DNA from 2 places in the Mycolicibacterium arcueilense genome. Region 1 is predicted to be linked to the other one. Evidence: riboswitches for the same ligand, from Rfam matches in the RefSeq annotation. Region 1 holds a riboswitch; the other holds the start of a gene.
The links. A riboswitch is a leader RNA that binds a small molecule or an ion and turns the genes downstream of it on or off. The one in region 1 is predicted to bind thiamine pyrophosphate.

Region 2: another riboswitch for thiamine pyrophosphate. It lies ahead of thiO (glycine oxidase ThiO); the one in region 1 lies ahead of thiC (phosphomethylpyrimidine synthase ThiC).

Annotation. Positions count from the first base shown of each region.
Region 1 is NZ_JBZTYL010000019.1:9,117-12,931, forward strand. It holds gene thiD (bifunctional hydroxymethylpyrimidine kinase/phosphomethylpyrimidine kinase) at 1-276, opposite strand, end outside; gene thiC (phosphomethylpyrimidine synthase ThiC) at 284-1,921, opposite strand; TPP riboswitch at 1,911-2,020, opposite strand; gene AC4LGL_RS20025 (MFS transporter) at 2,534-3,815, shown strand, end outside.
Region 2 is NZ_JBZTYL010000027.1:67,644-71,458, forward strand. It holds gene AC4LGL_RS27085 (SGNH/GDSL hydrolase family protein) at 1-483, opposite strand, end outside; gene AC4LGL_RS27090 (thiazole synthase) at 480-1,238, opposite strand; gene thiS (sulfur carrier protein ThiS) at 1,231-1,431, opposite strand; gene thiO (glycine oxidase ThiO) at 1,428-2,432, opposite strand; TPP riboswitch at 2,422-2,536, opposite strand; gene thiE (thiamine phosphate synthase) at 2,576-3,247, shown strand; gene AC4LGL_RS27110 (NUDIX hydrolase) at 3,231-3,737, opposite strand.

The sequences.
Region 1 (3,815 bases):
CGCCAACATGCCGGTCTTGGCGGCCTGGATCCCGATATCAGTGACGACCGCCCGCATCTGGTCCGAAACTATGTCGAGCGGCACCTCGTGAAAACCTTTGACGCCCACCGAGTTCTGCACCGTCACAGCCGTCAGCGCGACACAGCCATGCAGGCCGAGCATGGCGAAGGTCCGCATGTCGGCCTGGATCCCGGCACCACCGCCGGAATCGGACCCGGCGATGGTCATCACCCGCAGCGGGGTCTCACCCGCAGGGGTCAACGGCAAGAAGTTCACTTGAGCCTCACGTGGTCAAGGGTAGATAGACGCGGTTGCCGTGGTCGGCGAACTCCTGCGATTTCTCCGCCATGCCGCGCTCGATATCCTCCGGGGCCACCCCGTCCGGGTAGGCATCGCGGATGTCCTGCGTGATGCGCATCGAGCAGAACTTGGGGCCACACATCGAGCAGAAGTGCGCGGTCTTGGCCGGTTCGGCGGGCAGTGTCTCGTCGTGGAACTCGCGCGCGGTGTCGGGATCCAACGACAATGCGAACTGGTCGTGCCAGCGGAACTCGAAGCGCGCCTTGGAGAGTGCGTCGTCGCGCTGCTGGGCGCGGGGGTGTCCCTTGGCGAGGTCGCCGGCGTGCGCGGCGATCTTGTAGGCGATGACGCCGTCCTTGACGTCCTTGCGGTCCGGGAGGCCCAGGTGCTCCTTGGGCGTGACGTAACACAGCATCGCGGTGCCGGCCTGGGCGATGATGGCCGCGCCGATCGCCGAGGTGATGTGGTCATAGGCCGGAGCGATATCGGTGGCCAGCGGGCCGAGTGTGTAGAACGGCGCTTCCTCGCACCACTCCTCTTCGAGTCGCACGTTCTCGACGATCTTGTGCATGGGAACGTGGCCCGGCCCCTCGATCATCACCTGCACGCCATGGGATTTCGCGATCTTGGTGAGCTCGCCCAGCGTGCGCAGCTCGGCGAACTGGGCCTCGTCGTTGGCGTCGGCGATCGACCCGGGTCGCAGCCCGTCGCCCAGGGAGAACGTCACGTCGTAGCGGGCCAGGATCTCGCACAGTTCCTCGAAGTGGGTGTACAGGAACGACTCGGTGTGGTGCGCCAGGCACCAGGCCGCCATGATCGACCCGCCCCTCGACACGATGCCGGTGACGCGCTTGACCGTCAGCGGGATGTAGCGCAACAGCACGCCGGCATGGACGGTCATGTAGTCGACACCCTGCTCGCACTGCTCGATCACGGTGTCGCGGTACATCTCCCACGTCAACTTGGTCGGGTCCCCGTTGACCTTCTCCAGCGCCTGGTAGATCGGCACGGTGCCGACCGGAACGGGGGAGTTACGCAGAATCCACTCCCGCGTCTGGTGGATGTCCTTGCCGGTCGACAGGTCCATGATCGTGTCGGCACCCCACCGGGTGGCCCACACCATCTTGTCGACCTCCTCGCCGATCGAGGACGTGACGGCCGAATTACCGATATTGGCATTGACTTTCACACCGAACGCCTTGCCGATGATCATCGGCTCGGCCTCGGGGTGGTTGTGGTTGGCCGGGATGACCGCCCGGCCCCGAGCTACCTCGTCACGCACCAGCTCTGGTGAAACGCCTTCGCGTTCAGCGATATACGCCATCTCGGCAGTGATCTCGCCGGCGCGGGCCCGCTGCAACTGGGTGCCGCGGTCTTTGTGTATCCCGGGCCGTGACGGCAGGCCGGAGTTCAGGTCGATCACCGCGCCGTCGTCGGTGTACGGGCCCGAGGTGTCGTACAGGTCCAGATGGTCCCCGTTGGTCAGGTTCACCCGGCGAAACGGCACACGCATCGTCGTGTCGTCATGATTGATCTCGCGATAGACCTTGGTGCTTCCGGTGATCGGACCGGTGGTCACTGATGCGTCGACAGTGCCGTCAACAAAAACGCTACTACTCATTTTCATCTCCCTACGCCGGCATTACCCGGTCAGGTTCTTACGGTCGACGGGCGTACCCGTCCTCTCAGTGCGCTCGTGCGCACTCCCGCGTGTGTGGTTTGCAGGGCCCAACCTAGCGCAGATGTACTCCGCTGGGTAGTAACGGTCATGTTTGGTGTGGGCAGGCCTTCGCGGCACTTACGCCGCGGATTGCAGTCACCAGGTGGCTGCAACCCGACACTTAGAGCATGTCTAATGAATGTGAATAGTGTTGCGGCACAAAGGGAGCCCTGACTTGGAGCGGAGAATCTACCGGGTCTCGGAACTGTCTAGGCCAGGGCTGCTATTTGCGGGCGTACAGCTGCGCCCGTGTCGAGTCGCGCAAATAGGGCCTGTCGGGCGTTCACGGAGCCATCGCCGGCCCACGGTTTCTGTGGGGTTCGAGCTGCGTTGGGAAATGCCGCCGTTTTCGACTCCAGGGTTGGCCGATCGCGTGGTTTGGCGACCCTCGGGTCGAAAACGGCGAGATTCGAGGCCCGCTCAGATTGCCCACACATGATTTGTATAGCTAATATATGTGTTTTACACGTATTGGGCCCAGCGCCCCTCGATTGCCACTAGAGCGAAGACGGAATGACGACTGAGATGACGAACGCGGCCGGAGGCGTCGACGCCGCCGAGGCCGAGACCGCCGACCGGCGCAAACGGATGGATCACGACCACCCCTTCTACAAGTGGGTGGTGCTGTCCAACACGACGTTGGGCATCTTGCTGGCCTCCATCAACGCCTCGATCGTGTTGATCTCGCTGCCGGCGATCTTCCGCGGCATCGGGTTGAACCCGCTCGCCCCCGGCAACGTCAGCTACCTGCTGTGGATGCTGATGGGCTACCTGGTGGTGACCGCGGTGCTCGTCGTGCCGTTCGGGCGTCTCGGCGACATGTACGGCCGGGTGCGCATCTACAACCTCGGTTTCGTGGTCTTCACCGTGGCCGCGATCGCGCTGTCCTTCGACCCCTTCCAGCTCGGTGGCGGTGCGGTGTGGCTGATCGCTTGGCGCGTAGTGCAGGGTGTCGGCGGCGCCATGCTGATGGCGTCGTCGTCGGCCATCCTCACGGATGCCTTCCCCGCCAACCAGCGCGGCATGGCACTGGGCACCAACATGGTGGCCGCCGTCGCCGGGTCATTCCTCGGACTGCTGATCGGTGGCTTCCTGTCCGAATGGCACTGGAAGGCCGTGTTCTGGGTGGGTGTGCCGATCGGGATCCTCGGCACGATCTGGAGTTACCGCTCGCTCAAGGAACTCGGTGTCCGCACCGCCGGGCGGCTCGACTGGGCCGGCACGCTGACCTTCGGGCTGGGCCTGACGGTCCTGTTGATCGGCATCACCTACGGCATCCAGCCCTACGGCGACTCGACCACCGGTTGGACCAGCCCGTGGGTGCTGGGCTCCATCGCGATCGGCCTGCTGCTGCTCGTGGCGTTCTGCACCGTCGAGTTGAAGGTGTCGTCACCGATGGTCGACATCCGACTGTTCAAATCGGCGGCGTTCGGTATGGGCAACCTCGCCGGGCTGATGTCCTCGGTCGGACGCGGCGGGCTGCAGTTCATGCTCATCATCTGGCTGCAGGGCATCTGGTTGCCGCTGCACGGCTACAGCTTCGAATCCACCCCGCTGTGGGCCGGCATCTACCTGCTGCCGGTCACCGTCGGGTTCCTGGTCGCCGCGCCGATCGCCGGGTCGCTCTCCGACCGCATCGGTGCGCGGCCGCTGACCGTCGGCGGCATGCTGCTGATGGCGGCCACCTTCGTGGCGCTCCTGATGATCCCGGTCAACTTCGACTACTGGGTGTTCGCGATCCTGGTGTTCCTCAACGGCCTCGGCGGCGGCATCTTCACGGCCCCCAACACCGCGG
Region 2 (3,815 bases), on a different contig from region 1:
CAGTATGGCCAGGTAGTCCACGAACAACACCTGCGCCTGCGGCGCTCGGCGGCGGATCTCATGCCCCACCGTCACGAGCGAGTCGGCCACTTCGGTCAACGCGGTTTCCCGCGCGTCGGGGTCGAGCAGGCCGCGAAGCAGCGGTCCCGCCAGCGGCAGGGACCGGGTGAAACGCGGCAACGCCGCGGCCATCAACTGGGGCACGTAGCCCGCGTCGTTGCCCCCGATGGTGACCGTCACCAGCGCCTCGGATCCGTCGAGTGCCTCGATCTGGGGCGGCGCACCGTTCTGCCGATCGCGCAGCACATGCGCGGTGGTGGCGCCGGAGTACGTCACGTCCTCCAGGTTCAGCCCGAGTTCGGCGGCCACCAGGTTCGGGTAATTGCGGGCCGAGCGGCCCGCCTGCCAGGGCGCCCCTTCAGCCGACGGCTTGATCCCCGGCCCGGCAGCCATCGAACTGCCCAGCGCGACATAGCGCTTCACAGGGCAGGGCTCGACGCCTGCGCCCAGAACCGCTTCGGAATACGCCCGGCCTGACGCGCCAGATATCCGGCGGTGACGGCGGCCGACATCGCCGCGGCCATGGTCGGTGGATCGGAAGCCCGGGTGACGGCAGTCGCCAACAGCACAGCGTCACAACCCAATTCCATCGCCAGCGCCGCATCCGATGCCGTGCCGATCCCGGCGTCCAGCACCACCGGCACCCCTGCCTGCTCGACGATCATCTCGATGTTGTGCGGGTTGGAGATACCCAGGCCGGTACCGATCGGCGAGCCCAGCGGCATGACCGCGGCACAGCCGGTGTCCTCCAGCCGGCGGGCCAGCACCGGGTCGTCGTTGGTGTAGGGCAGGACGATGAACCCGTCGTCGACCAATTGTTCTGCGGCCTTGACCAATTCGATGGCGTCGGGCAGCAGTGTGCGTTCGTCTGCGATGACTTCGAGCTTGACCAGGTCGGTACCCAGCGCCTCACGGGCCAACTGCGCCGTGAGCACCGCCTCGGCCGCGCCGCGACAACCCGCGGTGTTGGGCAGCGCCGCGATGCCCAGCCGGTTGAGCAGATCCAGCACTCCGGTTCCGCCCGACGCGTCGACCCGTCGCATGGCCACGGTCGTCAGCTCTGTGCCCGAGGCGACCAGGGCCTCTTCCAGCACAGCCAGATTCGGTGCGCCTCCGGTACCCATGATCAGCCGGGAACCGAACTCCCGGCCACCGATCCTCAAGGCGGAGTCAGCCACCCTGCACCGCCGTCACAACCTCTACCCGGGCACCGTCGGCCAGCGTCTGGTCCCATTCCGCGCGGGGCAGCACCGTCCAGTCGAGCGCGACGGCGATGCCCTTGTCCGGGAAGCCCCGGGTTTCCAGCAGCCCTTCGATGGTGGTCTGCTCGTCCACCTCGAGGGTCTCGTTGTTGACCGTGATGGTGATCATTTCGCTCCCACACTCATCTCGAGCTCAGCCGCGATCCGCTCAGCGGTCCACGGCGCCAATAGAAATCCGTTCCGGCCGTGCCCGACGGCCACCAGCGTGCGCTCGTCGACCCGTTCGACGATCGGCAACCCGTCCGGTGTCATCGGCCGCAACCCCGCCGCGGTCTCGGCCAGCTCGTACTCGCCGAGCGCGGGCATCACCGCGCAGGCGTCCTCGAGTAGGTCGCGCACGCCGCTGACCACCGGCGCGATGTCCCGGCCGTGCTCGTACTGGGTGGCGCCGACCACCACGCCGTCGGCCCGCGGCACCAGGTAGACCGGGCGCCCGTGCACCCGGGCCCGGATCACGCGCTGCGGCACCGGCATACAGCCTTGACGCCACCGAAGCCGCAGTACCTCACCCTTGACCGGGCGCACGGGCAGACCAGGCAGGAGCTTCGGGGAGTCGATGCCGTTGGCGATCACCCGGACGTCCGCCTCAACATCCTCCAGGTTCTCGACGGGCCCAGCCCACCGCACCGCCAGTCGTTCGCAGTGTGAGGCCAGCCCGTCGACCACGGCCCGGTTGTCCACGGCGAGTTCGGTGGTGGCCCGGAACCCGTGCCGGATACCCTGTGCCAGTAGCGGTTCCACGTCCCGCGCGGCCGTCGTCACCTCGACCGGCTGCCCCTGGGCCGACAACCATTCGGCCACGGTGTGCAGGTCGGACACGTCGGCCCGGTCGACCGCGACCACCAGCGACTCCCGCGCGGTGACCACCTCGGGCGCCAGCCCGTCGAGGAATTCCGAGTGCCACAGCTTCAGCGATTCCAGGCCGATCTGCAGCATCTGCTCTTCACCCGGCCAGCCTTCGCTGTGCGGGGCGAGCATGCCGCCGGCCACCCACGAGGCTCCGTGCTCGCGTGTGCAGTGCAGCCGCACGGTCCAACCGTCGAGTGCAGCCCGGCGTGCGACCGACAGCCCGATCACACCGCCGCCGATGACGGCGAGTGTCCGCGCCATATCCGCTCCCTTCGCCGGCATGACCCGGATCAGGTGTGACGGTCAGGGCCGGTCCGTGTGCCCACTCTCAGCCCCGCGTCCCCGGGACTCCCGTATTGATTGCCAGTCCAGGGTACTCGGGCGGTACCGGCTACCGTCGCGGTGTGGAATCACCGGTCGACCGTTTGCAGCGCGCCACCCTGTACCTGTGCACCGACGCCCGCCGGGAGCGCGGTGACCTGGCTGAATTCGCCGACGCGGCGCTGGCCGGCGGGGTGGACCTGATCCAGCTACGCGACAAGGGTTCGGCCGGCGAGAAACAGTTCGGCCCGCTGGAGGCCCGGCAAGAACTCGAAGCGCTGGAGATCCTCGCCGACGCGGCCCGCCGCCACGGCGCACTGCTGGCGGTCAACGACCGCGCCGACATCGCGCTGGCGGCCGGGGCCGACGTACTGCACCTGGGCCAGGACGATCTGCCGTTGGACGTCGCACGGGGCATCATCGGGGACCGTCCGGTGATCGGCCGCTCCACCCATGACGCCGGGCAAGCCGCGGCTGCGATCGATGAGCAGGTGGACTATTTCTGCGTCGGCCCGTGCTGGCCGACGCCGACCAAGCCCGGCCGGACCGCGCCAGGACTCGAGCTGGTGCGCTCGACGGCGGCGCTCAATCCGGCCAAGCCGTGGTTCGCGATCGGCGGGATCGATCAGCAGCGGCTGCCCGAGGTGCTCGCGGCCGGGGCCCGGCGCATCGTGGTGGTCCGCGCGATCACCGCAGCCGAAGACCCGCGTGCGGCAGCCGAGGAATTGAAGGCGGCTGTCAGCGCGGCGGGTTGACCTCAAGCGGTAGCGAGGCCGTCACCGTCCGCAGCTGCTCCCAGCTGGCGGCGAACCCGGGATGCAGCGGCAGTGCCGCGACTTCGTCCTCGGCCACCCAACGCAACTCCGAGCTCTCCCGGTTCGGGATGGTCTCCAGCGGTTCGGGCACGTCGGCGATCACGGTGGTGTAGCTCCAGTGCGTGCCACCGATACCGGCCACCTCGGCCGTCACCACGGTGGTCCGGACGGTGAGCTGCTCGGCCGTCACGCCGGCTTCCTCGTTGGCCTCCCGGACCGCGGCCTGCTCGGCGGTCTCGTGACTGTCACGCGCGCCTCCGGGCAAGGCCCAGGTTCCGCCCTGATGACTCCACGGCGCGCGATGTTGCAGCAGCACAGCGGCCGATCCACCCGGCCAGGGCGCGCGCAGGAGCAACCCCGCGGCACCGTGACGCCCCCAATACCGGGCGCCGTTGTCGGAGAACACCCAGCCGTCACCGTCGCCACGCACGCGTACAGCTTAGGGAACGCCGTCTGTTTCGGTGGACCCCAATTTCTCCGCGAGCCTAAGTGGGCGCTCTTAGAATTT